One region of the Thalassospira sp. B30-1 genome, then DNA from elsewhere that is predicted to be linked to it. Evidence: predicted binding sites of a transcription regulator. Region 1 holds the regulator's gene; each other region holds the start of a gene.
The links. The regulator LexA, encoded in region 1, represses DNA repair genes until DNA is damaged. The targets are predictions, from matches to a motif close to ATGTTCTANTTTGGTTC.
Positions count from the first base shown of each region.

Region 2: uvrA (excinuclease ABC subunit UvrA) is a predicted target of LexA. The motif match lies at 3,990-4,006, and genes of this name have one in related genera.
Region 3: IT971_RS08475 (PA0069 family radical SAM protein) is a predicted target of LexA. The motif match lies at 4,990-5,006, and genes of this name have one in related genera.

Region 1 is NZ_CP065232.1:2,258,316-2,266,512, reverse strand. Features, by position in the region: gene lpxB (lipid-A-disaccharide synthase) at 1-341, shown strand, start outside; gene IT971_RS11030 (VOC family protein) at 388-828, shown strand; gene IT971_RS11025 (citrate synthase) at 904-2,211, opposite strand; gene gltX (glutamate--tRNA ligase) at 2,322-3,731, opposite strand; gene IT971_RS11015 (ComEC/Rec2 family competence protein) at 3,939-5,990, shown strand; gene lexA (transcriptional repressor LexA) at 6,054-6,761, opposite strand; gene moaC (cyclic pyranopterin monophosphate synthase MoaC) at 6,909-7,388, opposite strand; gene trpC (indole-3-glycerol phosphate synthase TrpC) at 7,409-8,197, opposite strand, start outside.
Region 2 is NZ_CP065232.1:2,067,141-2,075,337, reverse strand. Features, by position in the region: gene IT971_RS10055 (SIS domain-containing protein) at 1-479, shown strand, start outside; gene nagA (N-acetylglucosamine-6-phosphate deacetylase) at 479-1,615, shown strand; gene IT971_RS10045 (Gfo/Idh/MocA family protein) at 1,659-2,726, shown strand; gene fbaA (class II fructose-bisphosphate aldolase) at 2,747-3,826, shown strand; gene uvrA (excinuclease ABC subunit UvrA) at 4,017-6,845, shown strand; gene IT971_RS10030 (hypothetical protein) at 6,868-7,848, opposite strand; gene trmFO (methylenetetrahydrofolate--tRNA-(uracil(54)-C(5))-methyltransferase (FADH(2)-oxidizing) TrmFO) at 8,035-8,197, shown strand, end outside.
Region 3 is NZ_CP065232.1:1,751,953-1,760,149, forward strand. Features, by position in the region: gene IT971_RS08450 (sulfurtransferase) at 1-576, opposite strand, end outside; gene IT971_RS08455 (alanyl-tRNA editing protein) at 746-1,456, opposite strand; gene IT971_RS08460 (hypothetical protein) at 1,751-2,470, shown strand; gene IT971_RS08465 (hypothetical protein) at 2,555-3,076, shown strand; gene IT971_RS08470 (hypothetical protein) at 3,438-3,716, shown strand; gene IT971_RS08475 (PA0069 family radical SAM protein) at 3,812-4,975, opposite strand; gene IT971_RS08480 (inverse autotransporter beta domain-containing protein) at 5,109-6,734, opposite strand; gene IT971_RS08485 (LysE family translocator) at 7,098-7,730, shown strand; gene IT971_RS08490 (hypothetical protein) at 7,749-7,946, opposite strand; gene IT971_RS08495 (L-lactate permease) at 7,951-8,197, opposite strand, start outside.

The sequences.
Region 1 (8,197 bases):
CGGGGGTGCCGCATGTGATCGGCTATAAATTAAGCCCGATTACGGCATGGATTGCGCGGCGATTGTTGCGGATTGATACGGTGACCATCGTCAATCTGGTGCTTGGCAAAAAGCTTGTGCCGGAATTCCTGCAACAGGATTGCAGGCCGAACCGTATCGTGCCGGTTCTGAAATCGCTTATGGCCGACGGCGAAGGTCGGGCGGCGCAACTGGACGGGTTCGACGCGGCCACAACCATGCTTGGCTTTGGCGACCGGCCGCCGAGCGAGAAGGCCGCGGACGTCATCCTTGAAATCATAGAGAAAAATTCATCTGCCAAGACTGGCATTAGCGGGCAATAACGCATAGTTTGGCGTCATTGACCAATCAATGACGGAGGCTTTTCCAATGCGTTATTTGCACACCATGGTGCGTGTCGAGGATGTGGATGCATCCATGCGTTTCTACTGCGAACTGCTTGGCATGAAAGAAACCCGGCGCATTGAAAGCGAGAAGGGGCGTTTCACCCTGATTTATCTTGCGCCGCCTGCCGATGAAGCCAGTGCCAAGGTCAACAAGGCCCCGGAACTTGAACTGACTTATAACTGGGACCCGGAAAGCTATTCCGGCGGGCGCAATTTCGGCCATCTTGCCTATGAGGTCGACGATATTTATGCGCTTTGCCAGAAGCTGATGGATGCGGGTGTCACCATTAACCGTCCGCCGCGTGACGGCCATATGGCGTTTGTCCGTTCGCCGGACGGGATTTCGATTGAATTCCTGCAAAAGGGCGAAAGCCTTGCCCCGGCCGAGCCATGGGCCAGCATGGAAAACACCGGCTCCTGGTAACGCAGCACCCAATTGATCAAAACGCAAAAAGGCCCGGAATGATCCGGGCCTTTTCTGTATCAATCGTGGCGCAGATTAACGCTTGTTGACCGGAACGAACGGACGTTCGGAAACACCGGTGAACAACTGGCGCGGACGGCCGATTTTCTGCGACGGATCTTCGATCATTTCTTTCCACTGGGCGATCCAGCCGACGGTACGGGCAACTGCGAACAGCACGGTGAACATGCTTTCCGGGATGCCCATCGCCTTGAAGATGATGCCCGAATAGAAATCGACGTTCGGATAGAGTTTCTTCTCGATGAAGTACTCGTCTTCGCGTGCGATGCGTTCGAGTTCCTGTGCAACGTCAAGCAGCGGGTCCTGTACATTGAGTTCCTTGAGAACTTCGTGGCAGGTTTCCTGCATGACCTTGGCGCGCGGGTCGTAGTTTTTGTAAACCCGGTGACCAAAGCCCATCAGACGGAACGGATCGTTCTTGTCTTTTGCCTTGTTGACGAATTCCGGAATGTTTTTCACATCGCCGATTTCGTTGAGCATTTTCAGAACGGCTTCGTTCGCACCGCCATGTGCCGGACCCCAGAGGGAGGCAATACCGGCAGCGATACATGCAAACGGATTTGCCCCAGAAGAACCGGCCAGACGGACGGTCGAGGTCGATGCGTTCTGTTCGTGGTCGGCATGAAGGATCAGGATACGATCCATTGCGCGCGCAAGGACCGGGTTGACTTCATAGTCTTCGCACGGGTTGCCGAACATCATCTGCAGGAAGTTTTCTGCATAGCCGAGTTTGTTGTTCGGATAACGGAACGGCTGACCGATCGAGTATTTATACGCCATCGCAGCGATGGTCGGCATTTTCGCGATCAGGCGATAGGCCGAGATCAGGCGCTGGTTCGGGTCGTTGATGTCGGTGCTGTCATGATAGAAAGCAGACATCGCGCCAACCACACCGCACATAATGGCCATCGGGTGGGCGTCGCGGCGGAAACCGTTATAGAAATTGCGCATCTGCTCATGCACCATGGTGTGCATGGTGATGTCATTTTCAAATTGCGCCTTGTCTTTTGCATTCGGCAGATCGCCGTAAATCAGCAAATAGCAAACTTCGAGGAAATCGGATTGTTCGGCAAGCTCATCAATGGCATAGCCGCGGTGACGCAGGATGCCGACATCGCCGTCAATATAGGTCAGCTCGGACTGGCAGGAGCCGGTCGAGGTGAAGCCCGGGTCATAGGTGAAATATCCGGTTTCGGAGTAGAGTTTCCGAATGTCGATTACAGACGGACCAACGCTACCCTCGATCACCGGCAATTCGATCGACTTGCCAGTGGCATTGTCGGTCAGTGTCACGGTGTGGGAAGTCTTGGAATTCTGAGCCATGACTATTTTTCCTTCCCTGTTTGAACGAACACGGTTTTCAAGTTGTGTGCAGCATAGTGCTGCGGCGCACAAAGCGCAAATTCAGTGTTTAAGTTTTTTATTTTACGCTGTTATTGGGCATCGAATTTGCGGATGCGTTTCAGCGTTTGGGATTTGCCAAGCACGATCATTACTTCGAAGATGCCAGGCGATGAGTTGGAACCGGTGAGCACGGCCCGCAAGGGCTGCGCGACTTTGCCGAGTTTCTGATCGAGTTTTTCGGCAATGTTGCGAACGCTTGCGTCAACGTTCTCTTCTGTCCAGTTTTCAAGCGCGTCGAGTTCCTTTGCCAGTTCGGCAAACAGGCCTTCGGGGGCGCTATCAATCAGGGACTGAGCTTTCTCGTTAAACGACATGACGCCGTCCGTAACATAGAAGGCCGAAGAGTCGGCGAGCTCGATGAGTGTCTTGGCTCTTTCTTTAAGCCCTGACATGCCTTTGATCAAGATTTCTTTTTGCGCTGCGTCAATTGCATCGACGCCAATCTGTTTTGCGATCAGCGGTGCAATGTCGTTTGCAAGGCGGGTATCATCCGCTTGGCGCAGATAAACGCCATTGAGGTTGGTCAGTTTGGCGAAGTCGAAACGCGCCGCACCCTTGCCAACATCTTTGATGTCAAACCATTCAATGGCCTGTTCCTGGGAAATGATTTCCTCGTCCCCGTGACCCCAGCCAAGACGCAGCAGGTAGTTGTTTACCGCTTCGGGCAGGAAACCCATTTCATCGCGATAGGCATCAACACCCAGCGCACCATGACGTTTGGACAGCTTGGCGCCGTCCGGGCCGTGGATCAGCGGAATATGGGCAAAGGTCGGGACATCCCATCCCATCGCGTCGTAAAGCGCCTTCTGGCGAAACGCATTGGTCAGATGGTCATCGCCACGGATCACGTGAGTAATGCCCATATCGTGGTCATCGACAACGACCGACAGCATATAGGTCGGGGTGCCATCGCCACGCAGAATAACGTAATCGTCAAGCTGTTCATTGGCAACGCGGACATCGCCCTGTACCTGATCGGAAATCACGGCATCGCCGTCCTGCGGTGCCTTCAGACGCACGACAGGTTTGACGCCAGCCGGGGCGTCGGATGCATCGCGGTCGCGCCAGGTGCCGTCATATTTCATCGGGCGGCCTTCGGCGCGGGCCTTTTCGCGCATTTCCTGAAGTTCTTGCTGCGAGCAATAGCAATAATAGGCTTTCCCGGCCTTGATCAGTTCATGGGCGACTTCGGCGTGGCGGTCGCGACGGGCGAACTGGAAGGTCGGTTCTTCGTCTGCGGTCAGGCCAAGCCAGCTTAGCCCATCAAAGATGGCATCGACGGCTTCGGGGGTGGACCGTTCCCGGTCGGTGTCTTCGATGCGCAGCAGGAATTTGCCGCCGGTGTGTTTGGCATAAAGCCAGTTATAAAGGGCGGTGCGTGCGCCGCCGATATGTAGAAACCCGGTCGGAGACGGGGCAAAACGGGTAACAACCGTCATTCACTCTATCCGTTGGCTGGATGTTGTTGCTTGTCGTAATGACTTTTGGCGTGCACGCTATAACACATATGCGGCGGTGTTGCACCACAGCCGATGATAGATAGAAACTGTGCGCCGGGCAGGCTATTGTACATTCGTCGAATAAGTCGTGATGGAATTAATAAAAATCAATATGTTGCGAGAATATTTTCGCAAACAGGATTGTTGTTGGCCGCGCGCAGAAATTCCTGGATCCTGTGCACGGTTATATTCTTCGGGTTGGGATGTGCGGCGTATTTTTCACTTCCTGCGCGCCTGACGGTACAGCAAGCCGGCCTTGCGGTGATTCTTTTGCTGTCCGGATTGTGGATTTCGCGACGCTGGGTTTTGCCATTCTTTGGCATTCTGCTGCTGGCGGGTTTTTGTGGCGGGTTGCTGATTGCATCCATCCATCTTGAAAGGGCGCCATCCGGGCTTCTGACCAAGACGCTTTACATGACAGAGATCGAGGGCGACATCACGCTTCTGGAACCACGGGGCGGGCGGATGCGCATGACCGTGGCACCAATGCGGATCGCGGGGCTTGAGGACCGGGCATTTGACTGGAAGGTGCGATTGAGCCTTCCGGGTGGGGATGAGCTTTCCGTTGGGGATCATATCGTGGCAACGGCACGGCTGTTTCCGTTGCGCGCGGCCTCCGCGCCGGGCGACCCGGATTTTTCACGCGGATTATATCTGGACGGGATCGGGGCGACCGGGTTTGTTTTCGGCCATAAATATAGTGTGACCAAGAAGGCCGAAACAGGAATGATGCAGCCGGTTTCGGACCGGATCGAAAGTCTGCGCCTGACGATCATGACGGCAATCGATCAGAGCCTTACCGGCGCAGAGGCCGGGATTGCCAAGGCACTGATTGTCGGCGAACGCGGCGATGTCAGTGCGAAAATTGCCGATGATCTTCGCAAATCGGGATTGGCGCATCTTCTGGCGATTTCCGGGCTGCATATGGGGCTTTTAAGCGGGACGGTTTTCTTTTTCCTGCGGTTTGGCATGGCGGCCATTCCCGCCCTTGCGCTGCGGTTTCCGATCAAGAAATGGGCGGCTATCGGGGCGATGGGAGCAGCCGTGATCTATCTTGGCCTGTCAGGGGCCAGTGTGCCGACGCAGCGTGCCTTTGTGACGTTGACGATTGTCTGGATTGCGTTGCTGCTGGATCGGCGGGCGATATCGTTGCGGTTGGTGGCGTTTGCGGCGCTGGTTGTTCTGATCCTGCGGCCCGATGCGGTATTGGGGCCAAGCTTTCAGCTTTCCTTTGCGGCGGTGTCGGTTCTGGTGGCGTTTTATGATGGTCCGGGCAGGCGATGGTTTGACAAGTCGGGGGATCGGTCATGGCTATTCCGGCTTTGGCTGTTTTTTGCCGGGCTGGTGATGACCGGGTTGCTGGTTACGGCGGTGACCGCGCCGATCATCGGGTTTCATTTCGGGCGGATTTCGATGATCGGGATCGTGTCCAACCTGATTGCCATTCCGGTGATGGCGTTCTGGGTGATGCCGCTGATTGTGGCGACGCTTGTTCTGATGCCGTTCGGAGCCGGGGGACTGGCATTGTGGTTGATGAAGCCGGGACTGACATTGTTGATTGAAACCGCAAGCCTTGCCGCCGATCAGGCCTGGGGGCTTTGGCATGTCGAGCAGTTTAGTGCCGTATTTGCCATCGGCATCATGATGGCGATGGCCTGGTGGCTGGTCTGGCGGGGGAACGCGATTGCCCGGTTGGCTGTCATTCCGTTATGCGTGGCGATTGCGGCGCAAATCCTGTATCGCCCGGCGGATATTCTGGTTTCGGGGGATCAGGAAAGCTGGGCAATTCGCGACAGGGTGCGCGACAAACTTGTCCTGCCCGAAGGCATTTCGGATTTTCAGCAGTCGGTCTGGATGGCGCGATTTGGTATCGCCGATCATGATGCCGGCAATGTCATCGAAAAATGCGACGCAACGGTTTGTTCCGTCAGGATCGCCGGACGGCAGGTGATCATTGCCAATGATCTTGCCAATCCGTTCTATGCATGCCGCCATGGCGATATGATCATCAGCCTGAAACGCGATATGCCGCGTGATATCTGTGCGCCGGATGTGACTGTCATCGATGATGACCTGTTGTGGTGGCAGGGGGGCGTCTCGGTTGCGTTGCGGCCCGATGCTGCCCCGGTGATCGAAACCGTGCGTGAAACGTCCGGCATCTGGCCGTGGATTATCATCGGGGGCAGGGTGGTCAAATAAAAAACGCCGCCAGGCAAGGCCGACGGCGTTTCTTTCGGTTTGTTCGGTTTATTCGGTATTCTATCAGTATTGGCGGAGCAAACCGATCAGACGTCCCTGAATGCGGACACGATCAGGCGACAGCGCGCGCGTTTCATAACGCGCATTGGCCGGTTCCAGCAGAACTTCGCCACGGCCACGTTTCAGGCGTTTCAGAGTGGCTTCGGCGTCGTCGACCAGTGCGACAACGATGGAGCCATCATTGGCCTGTTCGCAACGCTGGATCAGGACGGTGTCGCCATCGAGAATACCGGCATCGATCATCGAATCACCGGAAACTTCAAGCGCATAGTGATCGCCGGTTCCCAGAAGCGCTGCCGGGACCTGCACCATTGTGGTCTGATCGCGAAGGGCTTCGATCGGGGTACCCGCCGCAATCCGGCCAAACAGCGGCAGGGAAACGGATTCACCCGATTCCGAAAAGGCCGAAGGCACGGTTGCCGGCCGATGCGCAGCCTTTCGCGCGGAGGCGATAGAGGTAACATTGTTGGGCGTTTCCGCGGCGTCGTCATCATTATTATCCGGAAGACGCAGGACTTCGAGCGCGCGGGCCCGATGGGCGAGACGGCGAATAAAACCGCGTTCCTCAAGCCCGGTGATCAGGCGATGAATGCCGGATTTGGATTTCAGGCTCAGGGCTTCTTTCATCTCGTCAAAAGAGGGCGAGATGCCATGATCGCGAAGGTAATTATCGATATAGACCAGCAATTCGTATTGCTTGCGCGTCAGCATGATTTTTTCCGAACCAGTAATAAGAACAAACCGAATACATAAATGTTCTACTTTGGTTCTGCTTGTTCGTCAAGCACCACAACCCGAAAAATCACCGTTTAAGGGCATTCTTTCGGTCAAGAAACGAAATTTGGGTATTTCCAGGGATCAGTCGGCGGTGAAAGTACCCGACTTTCCGCCTTCCTTGTGGACAACGCGAATATCGGTAATCCGCATGGCTTTATCGACCGCCTTGCACATATCGAACACGGTAAGTGCGGTAACGGAAACGGCGGTCAGGGCTTCCATTTCCACCCCGGTTTTGCCGGTGGTTTTGCATGTCGCGACAATATCTACCGCATCGGTGTCAGTTGCGAGTTCCAGCGTGACTTCGGCCGAGGTTAGAGGCAGGGGATGGCAAAGCGGGATCAGGTCAGCGGTTTTCTTGGCCCCCATAATCCCGGCAAGCTGGGCGATGCCAAGAACGTCGCCCTTTTTATGGCCGCGTTCGGCAATCAGCCGGGCCGTTTCCGCCGACATCAGGACACGGCCCTTTGCGATGGCGACGCGCGCGGTATCGGTCTTGGCCGAAATATCGACCATGACGGCATTACCAGCAGCGTCGATATGCGAAAGTTTGTCTGCCATGCCTGTATCCTGTAACGGTATCAGGCCGCGAGGCCAAGAATATTGCGGGTGGCGGCGGTTACGTCGTCCTGACGCATCAGGCTTTCGCCGATCAGGAAGCATTGCGCGCCGACCTTTGCCATGCGGGCGAGGTCATCGTGTGTGAACAGGCCGCTTTCGGCGACCAGCATCCGGCTGTCATCGACCATACCAGCGAGTTCTTCGGTCGTGGTCAGGGAGACTTCGAGCGTTTTCAGATTGCGGTTGTTCACGCCGAGAAGCTTTGATTTCAGTTTCAGGGCGCGTTCGAGTTCCGGGGCGTTGTGCACCTCGATCAGGACATCCATGCCAAGGCTGTTTGCTGCGTCTTCAAGCTCGGCGGCCTGAGCGTCTTCGAGGGCTGCCATGATCAGAAGGATGCAATCGGCACCCAACGCCCGGGCTTCGGTCACCTGATAGGGGTCAAGCATGAAATCCTTGCGCAGGACCGGCAGGTCAACGGCGGCACGTGCCGCGATCAGATAGCTGTCATCGCCCTGGAAATAGGGGATGTCGGTCAGGACCGACAGGCAACTTGCCCCACCGGCCTTATAGGCCTGTGCTAGAACGGGCGGATTGAAATCCGGGCGGATCAGGCCCTTGGACGGGGATGCCTTTTTAATCTCGGCAATCAGGCCGTAACGACCATCCGCAACCGATGTTTCAAGCGCCCTAATGAAGCCGCGTGGGGCGGATTGCGATCTGGCGGCGGTTTCGAGGTCGGCAAGTGACTTTCGCGCCTTGCAGGCAGCGATATGATCGCGTTTGTCGTTACAGATACGTTCGAGTAC
Region 2 (8,197 bases), 190 kb from region 1:
TGGAAAAGGCACTTGGCAAGGATTGGCTTGATGCTGCTGACGCGATTGCGAAATCAAACGGTCTTTATGTGATCGGCCGAGGTCCGGCCTTTGCCATCGCACAGGAAGCAGCCCTTAAATTCAAGGAAACCAGTAGCTTGCATGCCGAAGCTTTCAGCGCAGCCGAAGTGAAGCATGGCCCGATGGCACTGGTAACCAAGGATTTCCCGTTGCTGGTCTTTTCCCAACAAGATGCTTCGCGCGAAAGTGTCGAGGGATTCCTCGAAGAAATGCGGGCGAAAACCAATAATCTGTTCGCCGCCGAAACCGGTCACGCTGATATCAAGGGCCATCTTCCGGTGGTCGAGGATATCCACCCGCTTCTGGCCCCCATCGCAATGATCCAGACATTCTATACGCTCGCAGAACATGTTGCGCTGGAACGTGGTTGCAATCCAGATGCGCCACCACACCTGTCCAAAGTAACGGAGACGCACTGATGACCGATTTTGCCATTACCAATGCACGTGTCTTTGACGGTACAGATTTCCATAACGGCAAAGCTGTCATTGTCCGGAACGGCAAGGTCGATGCAATTGTCGAAAGCTGCGATATTACTGAAAACATCAACGTGATTGATGCAAAAAATCAGACACTTGCACCGGGCCTTATCGATGTTCAGGTCAATGGTGGCGGCGGTGTGTTGCTGAATGACGAACCAAATATCGACGGTATTCGCGCGATCATGGCGGGTCATCGTAAATATGGCACCACGGCCATGCTGCCGACCCTGATCACCGATCACCGCGATAAAATGGAAGCCGCGATAACGGCCGTCACCGATGCGATCAGTCAGGATGTGCCGGGCATTGTCGGCATCCATCTGGAAGGCCCGTATCTGAATGCCGAACGCAAAGGCGTGCATGACGCGAACATCATCCGCCCGATGGAAGATGACGCGATTGATCTTCTGACCCGCCTTCCCAATGGCCGTATCCTGGTGACCATGGCCCCGGAAAAGGCCGCCAAAGGCACAATTAAAAAGCTGGCTGATCGTGGCGTTCTGGTTTGCGCCGGTCACACTGCGGGCACTTATAACCACGTACAGGCTGCCATTGCCGAAGGCATGCGCGGCTTCACGCATTTGTTTAATGCCATGAGCCCGATGACCCACCGTGAACCCGGTGTTGCCGGTGCGGCGATGGCCGATGACAGCACCTGGTGCGGATTGATCGCTGATGGCTATCATGTGCATCCAGCCGTTCTGAAGGTTGCCATTCACGCCAAGGCCAAAGGCAAGATCATGCTGGTGACCGACGCCATGCCAACAGTCGGGGCTGACGAAAAACGCTTTGTTCTGGGTGGCGAGGAGATCATGGCCACCGATGGTCGCTGCGCGCTGGCTGATGGTACATTGGCCGGATCGGACCTCGACATGATCGCCGCGGTTAAGAATTGCGTCGAAATGGTCGGCATCGATCTTGGCGAAGCGCTTCGCATGGCGTCCCTGTATCCGGCCGCGTTCCTGAAACTTGACGATGTCATGGGACACATCGCACCGGGCTATCAGGCCGACATGATCCTGTTTGATGACGATTACAACGTCACACGGAGCTGGATCAAAGGCGTAGAATAATCTCAATACAACAAAGCATTAGAAACTTATCAGGAGGCACAACATGAAGCCTGTTCGTATTCTTGTCGTCGGTCTTGGCAATATGGGATTATCGCATGCCAAGGCCTATCACGCGCTTGACGGGTACGAAATCGTCGGACTGTGTGCCCGTTCCGAAATCCCGGCAGAAAACCTTCCGGATGGTTTTGCCGCCTACCCGCAATTTACCGATTTTCATACTGCGCTGGCGGCAACAAAACCTGATGCAGTTTCGATCAACACATATACCGAAACCCATGCTGATTTTGCCATCGCCGCATTCGAAGCCGGGGCGCATGTCTTTATTGAAAAGCCATTGGCAGCTACTGCCGAGGATGCCGAACGTGTGGTCAATGCAGCCAAAAAGCACGGTCGCAAACTGGTGATCGGCTATATCCTGCGCCATCATCCGTCTTGGGCAAAGTTCGTTGAAGTTGCAAAGACACTAGGCAAGCCGCTCGTCATGCGCATGAACCTGAACCAACAAAGCAGCGGTGCTTTCTGGGAAACCCATAAACGGTTGCTCAACAGTGTTTCACCGATTGTCGATTGTGGTGTGCATTATCTTGACATGATGTGTCTGATGACCGGCGCAAAACCGGTATCGGTCAGCGCCATCGGCGTACGCCTGTCTGATGAAGTTGCACCTGAAATGTATAACTATGGTCAGTTGCAGGTGCGCTTTGATGACGGATCAGTTGGCTGGTACGAGGCCGGTTGGGGACCAATGATCAGCGAAACCGCCTTTTTCGTCAAAGATGTGATCGGACCGAAAGGCTGTGTTTCCATCACCGATGTTGAAGAAAAAGGTGCCGGTTCAGCCGATATCGACACCCACACAAAAACGAATGCCTTAAAGCTTCACCATGCTGCCACAGATGCTGCCGGAAAATTTACACAATCTGACGAAATCATCCGCACAGACGACGAGCCCGATCATGACGGCCTGTGTCTGCGTGAACAGCAATTTTTCCGAAAGTCTATAACGGAAAACCTTGACCTTACGCAGCATATGGAAGATGCATTGGGCTCCTTACGGATTGCCCTCGCTGCGGATCAGTCGGTACGCACGGGGGAAACAATAATACTCTGACCCCCAGGAGGAGTACCCACATGCCTTCCGTTAAACCCGGTGTTGTTACCGGTTCTGCCTATCGTGACCTTGTCGCTGCCTGTAAGCAGGACGGTTACGCCCTTCCCGCCGTCAATATCACATCGTCCAGCACGATGAATGCCGCCCTTGAAGCCGCTGCAAATGCCGGTTCTGACATCATCATTCAGCTTTCGAATGGCGGTGCACAGTTCTTTGCCGGCAAGGGCATCAAGGACGCAGCAGCTGCACGTGTTGTGGGCGCTGTTTCGGCTGCACGCCATGCCCAGCTGATGGCTGAGTATTATGGTGTTGCTGTCGTCATGCATACCGACCACGCAAACCGGAAATTCGTTCCGTGGGTCGATGAAATGCTGAAATGGAGCGAAAAGGCCTATGCCGAGACCGGCAAGGCGCTTTATAGCTCCCACATGCTGGACCTGTCCGAGGAACCGCTCGAAGACAACCTGTCGACCTGCGAAGAGTTCCTCAAACGCATGTCAAAAATCGAAATGAGCCTGGAAATCGAACTGGGCGTGACCGGCGGCGAAGAAGACGGTATCGGCCATGACCTTGACACCAGTGTCGAGGAAATTGATCCGCGCCTTTATACCCGCCCAGAAGAAGTCGAAGAAGCCTATCGCCGTCTTGCTCCGCTAGGCCATTTCTCGGTCGCGGCGGCATTCGGTAACGTTCACGGTGTTTATAAGCCTGGCAACGTCAAACTTCGTCCGGAAATCCTTCTGGAATCCCAGAAATACGTTTCGGAAAAGCATAATCTTGGCGACCGTCCGCTGGACTTCGTGTTCCATGGCGGTTCGGGTTCGGAAAAAGAAAAAATCGAAGAAGCAGTCGGCTATGGCGTCTTCAAGATGAATATCGATACCGATACCCAGTTCGCCTATTCGCGCCCGGTTGGCGAATATGTCGAAGCCAATGCACGTGCTTTCAAATATCAGGTCGATCCGGATACCGATCAGCCCTACAAAAAACAGTACGACCCGCGCGTATGGGTCCGCGAAGCCGAACTCTCGATGGCGGCCCGCCTCGAAGAAGCTTTCAAGGATCTTGGCGCAACCGGCCGGTCGGTTACCAAAGGGTGATCCTTTAGGATTGCAAAAGCATGTTCAACCCGCCGGTTTTTCCGGCGGGTTTTTTCGTGTGCAATCTTGCGCCACTGCAAAAATAAACTACTCCTGACAGATACTGACAGGAACTGTCAGGGGTGCGCTTGCGTATCAGGTTTGGCTCCTCTATACCTTTTCCGAACATTACAGGAACAAAAGGCCCGACATGCTGACGAAAATTTCGGTTCGCGGTGCGAAAGAACATAATCTGCAAAATATCGATGTTGAACTGCCCCGCGATGCTCTGGTGGTCATCACTGGTCTGTCAGGGTCAGGCAAAAGTTCGCTGGCGTTCGATACGATTTATGCCGAAGGACAGCGTCGTTATGTCGAAAGCCTGTCAGCGTATGCACGTCAATTCCTTGAATTGATGCAAAAACCCGATGTGGAATATATCGATGGCCTGTCTCCTGCCATTTCCATCGAACAGAAAACAACATCGCGCAACCCGCGCTCGACTGTGGGAACGGTTACCGAAATTTATGACTATATGCGTCTTCTCTGGGCGCGCGTTGGCATCCCGTATTCTCCGGCAACCGGCCTTCCGATTGTCAGCCAGACCGTATCGCAGATGGTTGACCGCGTTATGGAAATGCCCGAAGGCACGCGGCTTTATCTGCTGGCACCGTTCGTTCGGGGGCGTAAGGGTGAATACAAAAAGGAACTGCGTGACCTTCGCACACGCGGGTTCCAGCGCGTCAAGATTGATGGCGAAATGTATGACATCGACGAAGCACCTGAACTGAACAAAAAACTCAAGCACGATATCTCGGTCGTGGTTGACCGTCTGATCGTCAAGGAAGGGATTGCAACCCGCCTTGCCGACAGTTTTGAAACCGCCCTTGAACTGACAGACGGTATCGTCCTGACCGAAGATGCCAAAACCGGCGAAACAACCGTGTTCTCGGCAAAGTTCGCCTGCCCGGTTTCCGGCTTTACGATAGAAGAAATCGAGCCACGCCTGTTTTCGTTCAACAACCCGTTTGGCGCCTGCCCGGCTTGCGATGGTCTTGGCACCCAGATGGAATTCGACCCGGAACTGGTCGTCCCGGATGAAGGCAAAAGCCTTGACGACGGCGCTGTTGCGCCGTGGGCCAGCACCACATCGAAATATTATCTTCAAACCCTACGGGCGGTCGCCAAGCATTTCGGCTTCAAGACCAATGTCGCATGGGAAAAGCTTCCGAAAACAGCGCAGGACATCATTCTGTATGGTTCAGGTGATGAAGACGTCACGGTGACCTACGATGACGGTTCGCGCAGCTACAAGGTTGCCCGACCGTTCGAAGGCGTCATTCCCAACATGTCGCGTCGTTGGCGTGAAACCGACAGCCAGTGGGCACGCGATGAACTTTCGAAATACCAGACGGTTTCAAGCTGCCCGACCTGCGAAGGCCATCGCCTGAAACCCGAGGCACTGGCCGTAAAGATCGACAAATGTACGATTTCGGAAATTACCGACCTTTCGATTGGCAAAGCCGCCGATTGGTTCCAGGCGCTTGAAGGCAAACTGAACGAAAAAGAAACCGAAATCGCGCGACGCATCCTGCGCGAAATCAATGATCGCCTGCGTTTCCTGCGGGATGTCGGGCTGGATTATCTGTCGATGTCGCGTACATCTGGCACACTTTCAGGTGGCGAAAGCCAGCGTATCCGGCTGGCGTCGCAAATCGGATCCGGCCTGACCGGGGTCTTGTATGTTCTGGATGAACCTTCCATTGGCCTGCATCAGCGTGACAATGACCGCTTGCTTGAGACCCTGAAACGTCTCCGCGATCTGGGCAACACCGTGCTTGTTGTTGAACATGACGAAGACGCCATTCGTGCCGCCGATTACGTCGTTGATATGGGCCCTGGTGCCGGTATCCATGGCGGTCGTATTGTTGCCGAAGGCACACCCGAACAGATCCAGCAGAACCCGAACAGCCTGACCGGAAAGTATCTTGTCGGGGTTGAACAGATCGCCGTTCCCAAGGAACGCCGCAAGGGTAATGGCAAATCGATTGCGATCAAGGGTGCACGCGCCAACAACCTGCAAAATGTCGATGCCAAATTCCCGCTTGGTAAATTCATCTGCGTTACAGGTGTCTCGGGGGGCGGAAAATCCAGCCTTGTCATTGAAACGCTGTATAAGGCGCTTGCCAAGCGGATGCATAATGCGCGCAATCATCCCGGTGCCCATGACACCATCACCGGCATTGAACATATCGACAAAATCATCGATATCGACCAAAGCCCGATTGGCCGCACCCCACGTTCGAACCCGGTCACCTATACCGGGGCCTTCACCCCGATCCGTGACTGGTTCGCGCAACTGCCCGAAGCCAAAACACGTGGCTATAAGCCCGGCCGTTTCTCGTTCAACGTCAAGGGTGGGCGTTGTGAAGCCTGTCAGGGCGATGGCGTGATCAAGATCGAAATGCACTTCCTGCCTGATGTTTACGTTACCTGTGATCAGTGCAAGGGTAAGCGATACAATCGTGAAACTCTGGAAATATCATTTAAAGGCAAATCGATATCTGACATTCTTGATATGACAGTCGAAGAAGGTGCCGATTTCTTCAAGGCCGTTCCATCCATTCGCGACAAGATGGAAACCTTAAAACAGGTCGGATTGAGCTACATCCATCTCGGTCAGCAGGCAACGACCCTTTCGGGTGGTGAAGCGCAGCGCGTGAAGCTTGCCAAGGAACTGTCAAAGCGGGCCACTGGCCGCACGCTTTACATCCTTGATGAACCAACCACCGGGCTTCATTTCCATGATATCCGCAAGCTTCTGGAAGTGTTGCACACCATTGTCGATCAGGGCAACACGGTGGTTGTGATCGAACATAACCTTGATGTCATAAAAACTGCCGACTGGATCATTGATATCGGTCCCGAGGGTGGTGATGGCGGCGGCAAGCTGGTTGGTTGCGGCACACCAGAGGCCATCATGGCCAACGAGGAAAGCTATACCGGTAAATACCTTAAACGCCATCTCGGCCTGAAGTAATGCCTTAAAGCGAAGCGGGCACCTAGCCCGCTTCGACCCGATCTTCGACCCGTTTGACAAGAGCAGAGCTTAGCCGCTCGCTAAAGCCTGACAGGAATGCCAGCACCAGCACGATGGAAATCTGTTGCCCAGCACCAGAAATCGTTCCGATCTGATCCATGTCGGAAATATTGTGTAACTGATCCAGCGGGATCGGCAGAATACCGGCGCGCAGTGCCAGTAATACTATCAGGGCGAAGCAAAAACCAAGGCAGGGTCGAAACAGAAAATTGAAAAAAACCGACGCCGGTTCCATTTCCGCCCAGTCGACATCCTTACCCAACCGCATCATCATGCTTACCAGTGCCCCGATCGCACCGAAACTGCCGACAAAGAACAACAAATCATAACTGAACCCGAACAGTTTGCCGTGCCCAGCGCTGACGATCTGGTCGACGTGCAAAAACAGTATCACCGACACGACCAGCAATATCGGCGAAAGCGCCAGCGCAATTGCTGCCACCCGAAGCGAACGGAAAAAAGCCCGCTGTGTGTTATCAAGCTGTTCGTGCCCGCCCGCCAGATCAGACAGATAACCATGCACAAATCCGTCCCGCCCTTGATTGAGCGCCAGCAACATGACGATTGCATCTGACGTTTTGCGCATTTGGGCATCGGCATCGAGCCCTTCATCCTTGCGCCACCAGCGCAAAAACGACCGCATGACAAGCGATGCGCGCCATCCCTGGCGGGTGGCGACAACATAATCAATCATGTTTTCAACATCACTGCTGCCAAACTTGTTGGCGCCGATATCACCAAATGGAAAGGCAATCCGTCCGATGGTAGAGGCGGCAGTTTTGCGCGCAGATATGTTATCATCTCCGTCTGTCGCACCATCACCGCCATTTCCATCAGGCAAACAATCAATCGTCGTGCTCTGTCTGGATCGCCGGATTGGAACAAGCCCCATCACAGGGCAATGGGCCGGATCGTAACCATAGGGTCGATGCGGATAGCTCATGATGCCGTCCTTGTGATGGATGTGTCTGGTATCAGCGACGCAGCAACAGGTGGTTTGTGAATAATTTACGGTCACATAAGTGATATGCAGCAGCGAAATGGCGCAATTCACTTGAAATCAGGCCTCCTGCACCGCTATGTGTGTGCCAGAAAGTTTAATTCTGTTTTTGCTGAGGAGTTCGCAACCGTGAGCACGGTCAAACCTGTTCATATTATCGGCGCCGGTCTTGCCGGTAGCGAAGCCGCATGGCAACTGGCAGAGGCCGGCATTCCGGTTATCCTGCACGAAATGCGCCCTACCCGACCGACCGACGCACATCACACGGACAAATGTGCCGAACTGGTCTGTT
Region 3 (8,197 bases), 510 kb from region 1:
CCAGGGTTCGTCGGCATCGCCGGTGAAGCGTTCGGTTGCGCGGGCATCGACCAGCTGTTCGCGTTTGCTTTTGACGTTTGCCAGCACCTGATCATATTCGCGCAAAAGGAAGCTGTTGGCGCGTGCGGTGAAATGGCGTTCGCGCGGCGGGGTTGGTGCATCGGTCACCGGGCGTTTTTCCGCCAGCCATTTCGGCAGGCCGCCATCAAGCACGGCGACATCGTGATGCCCGAAATGGCGCAGCATCCACCATACCCGGCAGGCTGCAAGGGCGGACCCCGTCTGGCCGTAGACCACGATGCGGACACCATCGCCAAGGCCAAGTTTGCGGACCTTGGCCGAAAATTTGATTGCGTCGGGCATCATGTGGGGAAGGGGGGCACTATCGTCGGCGGCGATTTCGTCAATATCAAAGAATACCGCGCCCGGAATGTGCTGCGCGTTATAAATCTCGCGCGCATTTTTGTTCTGGGCGGGCATGTACCAGCTGGCATCGACGACGCGAACGTCGGGTGCATCAAGGTGATCCGCAAGCCACTGGGTGGAAACCAGTGCGTCGGAAGTTGGGTTGGTCATCAAAGAGACTCCGGTTTGCAATGGTGGGTATTGCGCGATCCGGGGCGTTTCCGCAGATCTGTAACGTCAAATTCAAATGTTTCTTGTTTTAATTTCTATCCGTCCTGAAAGCGCATGGCAATATCCCGACTGAATTCGGGGATATGCCGATTGCGCGTTTCCGGGGAATTCATTCATCAAAGACGATATTGATGCGGCGGTTCTGGCGGCCTTTCTTTTCGATCTTGGCAACCAGAACCCTGCCGATTTCGGCCGTACTTTTGACATGCGTTCCGCCGCAGGGCTGATAATCGATGCCCTCTATCGTGACGGTGCGGATGCTGTTGCCATCCATTGGCGGCTGTACCGACATGGTGCGAACCAGTTCCGGATTGGCTTTAAGTTCCGCCACGCTGATTTCACCGTCATAGACCTCGGCATTGCGTGCGATCAGTTCGTTCAGCCGTGTGGTCAATTCATCCTTGTCAGGCGCTTCGTCGGGCAGGTTGAAGTCAAGCCGCGCCTTGTGGGCGGCGATATTGCCGCCTGTGACGTCGCCCTCGACAATCGCGCACAGCAAATGCAGGCAGGTGTGAAAGCGCATCAGGCGGTGGCGGGTTTCCCAATCCAGTTCGGCCGTGATGGTATCGCCGATTGCGGGCAGGTCGTGACCCTCGGCGATGATATGCAGGATTTTGCCGCTGTCGCGGTCCTTGATCGTGGTTGCGACCGGCAGGGCGCGACCATCCGCAGTTTTAAGCACGCCGACATCCCCGGTCTGGCCACCGGCGGTGGCGTAAAACACGGTCTGGTCCAGTTCGATGCCGCGGTCGGAAATCGACATGATTTTGGCGTCGCAGTTCTGGCGATAGGCGTCTTCGCGAAACAAAAGGCGGGTCACAGACTCCTCCATGCTTGGTGGCATCTTTGGTGGCGATCAGATCATGCGACCGTCAGATTGCCGCCAAAATCGGGGCGGCGGCGAACGTGCCCTTGACGGGGTGGGGCAAGGTTACGGTGACGGTGCGGTCTGAAATCTTGCAGTGAAATCATGGTGCTGCGCGAAGGCTTGGTTTGTCGAGGAGTTTTTGTGAATGTGACGTTTGTATAAAGTGATACATATTTTCGGGATTAATGTTGATATATGTACGAAATGTATGGTATCCCCTTGGCCCAAATTGGGGGTGAAAGAAACTTGGCTGCTGTTATTCATGTCAAATTGACGGGCGAAGGTGATTTCGGGCCGGTGGATCTTGAGTGTGCGATCCCGCCTGCGCGCCTGCCTTTGGTGATGGCGGCCCTGTTTGGTTCTCCGACCAGTTTGCGGGCGGGGGCGGCGCAAGGGGGCGGTGCGGTTGATCATGGGGCAGCTTCTTCGGGGGCTTCGATGTCCTCTGCTATATCGCCTGCTATATCTCCTGCTATGTCCCTTGCGGCATCATCTTCGTCTGCCCCATCTTCGACAGTCGGGCCTGAAGGCTCTTCGCGGAAAATGCCTGCTGGCGGGCAATTCCCTGTAACGGCGCGGGCGGGTCGATCCGGCCCGGTTCTTTCATCGGCACACCCGGCTATTGTTGGTGAAGGCGCAACGGATGCGATTGATCCGGCGAACTTCCTGATTGGATATATTGGCAATCTGGGCGATCTGATTGCCCGGCTGCAGCCGCGCGGTTTTGCCGAAACCATCCTGATTGCGGCGATCTGGCTGCATTACCGCGACGGGCGGAGCTTTGTGACGCGCGACGATATCCGGCGGTTGCTGCGGCGGCAGGAACATCTGCGCATGCCAAAGAATTTCGGTCGCGATTTTCATACCGCAATCACGCGGGGCTATATCGAACCGGTCGACGAGGACGGGGGATTTGCCGCGACCGGAACCGGATATCAGTGGTTTCGTGACGCCTGTATTAAATGATACAAAAAGCCGATAAAATGGTTGACGTTATGTATTGGTAATGTATCATTATTGACGTGGGACAAGAAAACAGGCGGGGACAAAATGCGGGAATGGGAAGTACGGGCAAGCTGCAGGGTCTGGCGTGGGCGATATGTGATCCGTGGGGGCGTTGATCGCATCGCCAATGATATCGTCAGCCTGCAGCAAAGCCGCTTTCCGGGGATTGAAACCGGCAAGGTTTCTCTTCGGGTGGTGACAATGGCCGTGATGGCGGTTCTGGCCGAGGAATGCTGCGAAGACGGCGTGACGGCAGCGGAACTTTCGTTTTTGCTGACCACATGCCTTGGTCGGCCGATTTCACCGACCCGGATCGAACGCGAAATGGAAACCCTCTCGGGGCTGGTCTGGTCCGGGCCGTGGGGGGCGGAAACGCTTTATGTTCTTGAAAAGCGCGGTCTTCGCTTTTTTGAAAGCGCGCGCATGATGGCGATGAACGACACCGACGCCCAAAGCAAGGATTTGACAGAATATACAGGCGCGGAGGAAGGCGGGGTTTTGCCGAAGATCGATCCGTCGATTACGGCAAGCCCCGCCCCACACGCCCGGTACCGGGTGGTGGGATAAACCGCCATTATCCGGCTGATCAACAACACCCGCCTAACGGCTTTGCCCGGGCGGGTGTTTTGCTGTGTGCAGCATTGAACTGGTGCCCCGGTGGGCTGTTCACAGCAACTGCATCTGCCGGTTGGCATTCGGACGGATAAAGCTGCTGCAATCAGGCTTGACCTGACAGCATAAGGTACGTAATGATTTGAAGATGGAAAACATTGTTACACATCAGAACGCCTATTTTACGTCGTGCACATAGCGCGGCGCCTGTTGATGTGTTTGTAAATTAAACCAAGACCGGCTGCCCCAGGGCGGCCTTTGTTTTTTCCATAAACCGGTTTGCCCGAGGTGGCCCCACCAACAAGGAAACCGGAAAATGACCCATATCTCCCTTGCGGATCGCATGCCGACACTTGATTTCACGCCCAATGCCCTGAAAGACGGGATCGGGGTGGTGCCGCTTATTCTGATGGCGGGGTTTGCCGATACCATTGCTGCAGCGAGCGCGCTGGTCGCAAATGGTGCTGTCATGATCGAGGACAAACAGATTGTGGATCCTGATCATCATATCCTGAGTTACGCGTTTGATGATGGCGAAGTATTGCGCCTTACCGTTGGCGGTCAGAGAACGATGCTGATCCGTCGTGCAGAGTGATTGTGGCGGAGTGACCGGGGCGGAGTGATCGGGTTGGTGCCCGCCGGTCGCGCGAGCAAGGCTTGGGTGTGAGGAGGGCGATGTTGCTGGTGATTTCAGAACAGCGACATTTGCCCGTTCGCGCTGGGGCGGACAAAGCCGCTGCAATCAAGGTTGAGCGACCGGCCGGTCATGCCGTGTTTTTTGCGTGCGGCATCAAACCGTCTGGCGATCAGGTCGGCAATCGGGCCGGTGCCGCGCATGCGGGTGCCAAATTCGGACTGATAGCGTTCGCCGTCGCGCATCTGGCGGATCAGCGACATGACCTTTGCCTTGCGATCAGGATAATTGGCTTCGAGCCACTCTTCGAACAGGTCGGCGATTTCAAGCGGCAGGCGGACGACGATGTGCGATACCGACGTTGCCCCGGCGTCACGCACCGCGGCAACCAGATTTTCGATTTCCATGTCATTCAGGCCGGGAATGATCGGCGCGCACAGGACCGTGACCGGGATACCGGCATCGGCAAGTTTGCGAATGGCATCAAGCCGACGGTGCGGGGCGGAGGCACGCGGTTCGAGAAGGTTGGATAATCTGTGATCAAGGCTTGTGACCGATATTGCGACCGACGCGCGGTTTCTGGCGGCCATTGGTGCGATCAGATCAATGTCGCGGGTGACAAGTGCGCCCTTGGTGATGATCGAAAAGGGATGCTGGCAATCGCCAAGCACCCTGATGATTGAGCGGGTCAGCTGTTTTTCACGGTCTACCGGCTGATAGGGATCGGTGCTGGTGCCAATGACAATCGGGGCGGGCATGTAGCTTTTGGCGGCGAGCTGTTTGCGCAAAAGGGTCGGGGCGTCGGGTTTCCAGAACAGTTTTGTTTCAAAATCCAAGCCCGGCGACAGGCCCAGATAAGCGTGGGTTGGCCTGGCAAAGCAATAGATGCAGCCATGTTCACAGCCGCGATAGGGATTGATCGAACGGTCAAACGGCACATCGGGGCTTTGATTTCTGGTAATCACGCTGCGCGCGCCATCAATGCCAAGGGTGGTGCGGATGCGCGGCGCGTCCTGATCTTCCATCAGGCTGTTCATCCAGCCATCATCGACCGCCTGATGGATATGGCGTTCAAATCGGCCATCAATGTTCGATACCGCCCCGCGGCCCTTTTGCCGGCGCGCGGGCAGCAGATCCGGATCAAAATCCGGATTGATCCAGCCTTCGCCCGGTTGGGCGGTTTCGATGTGATCGGGTGTTGGTTCGATGATGTTTCGCATATGCTCAAATTATAGAACAAAATAGGAACATTCAAGCGAAATACGTTGTAGCCAGGTTGCCCCCCCCCGATATCAACGCGGACAGCGGCAGACCGTTGGCATGACATCATCCGGTTATCAACAGCATTCCTGATTAAGGGCAGGTCGGCGTTGCTGTCGTGAAACTGATGGAGCCGGTGTTTGTCCCGCCACCGACATTGCATGTGCTTACATTGCCGCTGTTGCCGGAGCCGGAGAGATTCGTATTGTTCAGGTTAAAGAAAATCAGGTGGTTGTTTGTCGCCCCGCTGATATTGAGTGTGTTGTTCTCGAAGACGAGGTTGTCTGATCCGATGACTGACAGGGCATAGGCAAAGGTATCGTTACTGGTGGATGTGATTGTATTGCCGCGAATGACGGTGTTTTGCGCGTTTCCGATAACCTGTATGCCAAAGGACGTGTTGCCCGTGGCGTTGCTGGTCAATGTGCTATTGATGATTTCGACGTTATTCACGCCGTTAATCCGCACTGCTGCGGTTGCCTGCGTGTCGGAGGTTGAGACGGTAACGCCGACAAGGCGGCTGTTGCTGGCCATGTTGAAAATATGGCTTGGACTGCCGAAACCGACCGGAGAGGATCCTTCGCCGCTTAGGCTGGCACCCGGTGTGGTAATGGTCACGGTGCGACCGGAAGGTGTTTGAACGTTGAGGTCGCCAGCCCCCATGATGGTTTGACCATTTTGCACATCAAGGCGGCTGTTCACATTGGCAAAGCTGCCATTCAGGATCACGGTCGAATTGGCACCGGCGGATGAGATGGTCGTGGCGAGGTCGGCACTTGATGTTGTTGCACTGCTGACAAGTGTGATGGTGTTGCCGTTGGCTGTGCTTGTTATTTCCTCTGCCGTGGTGAATTGCCCGGCCTGACTGACGATATCAATGTCGCGTATGATCGGATCGGTCATGCGGCGTTCGATAGCGTTCAGGCGCGGTTTGGGATTATCGCCAAAATCCTGAAGCGGAATGCGCAGGCGGAAGCTGGCAAAGCTTTGTGTGCCGCGCGGGTCGTCATGCTGGATTTCAGCCCCCAGCGAAAAGCGTGAGCCTTCCCACAGGAACGGTATTTCATCAAAGGTCAGGTCAAGCCGCCCGCGAGGTCCCTGTAGCGTGTCCACATCGTCTTCGGTAAAGCGATAGCCGCCTGCGTAAAGGCGCAATTGTTGTGGTGCCGTGGCTTCAAACAATGGCGCGCGCCAGCCGATTTCGGCATCAAAACCGCGAAGGGCGCGTTCTTCGCCCTGACGGTACATGATCGTGGTGCCGGAAAAATCCGCCGTGCTCAGGCTGTCTTCCATATAGCTTGTCCTGCCGACCGGCATATAGGCATTGGCGCGAAAATCCCAGTCAAGCGAAAGGGCTTCGGCCCCGAAAGTCACCTGATTGAATTTGTTGTCATACGCGCTGTGGCGGCGATCAAAATAGCCATAGCCGCCAATATTCCAGCCGCTATCAAGCATCTGGCGAATGCCGACACCGAAATTGCCTTCGTGACTGTTGGCATCATCCATCCGCGCGCGGATATTGGCAAAGGCCAGGGTATCGTCATCCTGCCATAGCGGAATGAACAGATCGGTTTCACCAAGGTTGCGGTCGGTGCCGGCCTTGCCTTCAAGGTCGATATGCGGTCCCCATTTGTTGCCGCCATCTGCGTCCTGAGCATGCGCGGATGGCGCAAAAGCGACGGCGCAGCTACAGACAAATCCAACCGCATATTTTTTCATTTTTGTCTTCAATCATTTTGATCTGGCTTATGCGCGGCAGGAGAAATCGTTGGCATTTTGCGCATCAGTCAGATCGGCAGTTAAGCCAGTTCATGAAATGGAAGTCCGAGGATTAGGGGATTTGCGCATGGGTCGCCACAGCAACGGCAGGGATGCGATATTTTCCTGCGCGAAGTGGATATCCATTGCGTTTTATGGATAGGAAACAGTGCGAGGTGCGCAAAAGCGGACTATTGAGCCCCGTCTTTTTGTCGACCTTTTAAATTGCCTTTTCGATTGTCATGTATCGGTACAATCGCGCGCTTGCCGGTTTTTACAATCCATCTATAGTTTCGTGGCCACCCTTTTTATGGAGCCATTCCGATGGATTGGACACAGTTTGTCAGCTTTACGCTTGTCACCGCCCTTCTGGTGATGTCGCCGGGCCCCAATGGCGTTCTGATTGCCAAAACAGTTCCGACATCGGGCCGTGCGGCAGGTTTTGCCAATGTTGCCGGTTTCGTGACCGCCTTTTACCTGCATGGCACATTGTCGATTTTAGGGATTTCGGTGATCCTCGTGCAGTCGGCACAATTGTTCATGATGGTGAAGATTGCCGGTGCGGCATATCTTTGCTGGGTCGGGTTCAAGGCGCTGCGCGAGGCGTGGCGCGGGGTTAAAACCGTTGCCGAAGTGGCCCCGGCCAAACGCCGCAGGACGCTTCTGGTGGCGTATGGCGAAGGGTTTCTGACCAATGCGCTTAACCCCAAGGTATCGATTTTCTATCTTGCGGCATTTCCGCAATTCATTCCGGTCGGTGACGGGGCGATTGCATCGGCCTTCATGCTGGTTTGCGTGCATGCCAGCATCAATGTCATCTGGTTTTCGGCGATGATCATTCTGTTATCGCGCCTGACAGGCGTGGCGCGCAGCGGATCGTTCCAGCGGGCGTTAAAGGCCGTGACCGGCAGCGTGTTTATTGCGTTCGGGATCAAGCTTGCGATGTTCCGGCCCTGATATCGGGCCGGGATCGCATTACTTTTTGATGGCAATCAGCGCCATGACGGCCGCAAACAGGCCAAACAGAATGCCGCCCACAGGGATGTCAACCGGGATGCCTGACAGGATACCGGAAAGTGCGGCATCTTCGTTGATCAAGGCTTCGAACGCGACCAGCGGCAGGATCAGGGACGCCAGAAACAGAAAGACCGGATTGAACAGTTTGTTTTTCATGGTCTTAACCCCCGATCATCGCAATCAGCAACAGGCCCAGCGCCATGAAGCCGCAAAGGGCGGTCAGAAGCACACCGGTTTTCAGCACGACCGATAATACCGGTCCTTCCTTGCCCGAAAGCCCGACCGTCGAACAGCCGACCAGAATTTTTGACGGGGCCAGCATGCTGCCAAGTGATGCACCGGTTGCCTGTGCGGCCAGAACAAGGGCGGTTGAAATGCCCGAAAGTTCGGCGGTGTGGCGCTGGAAC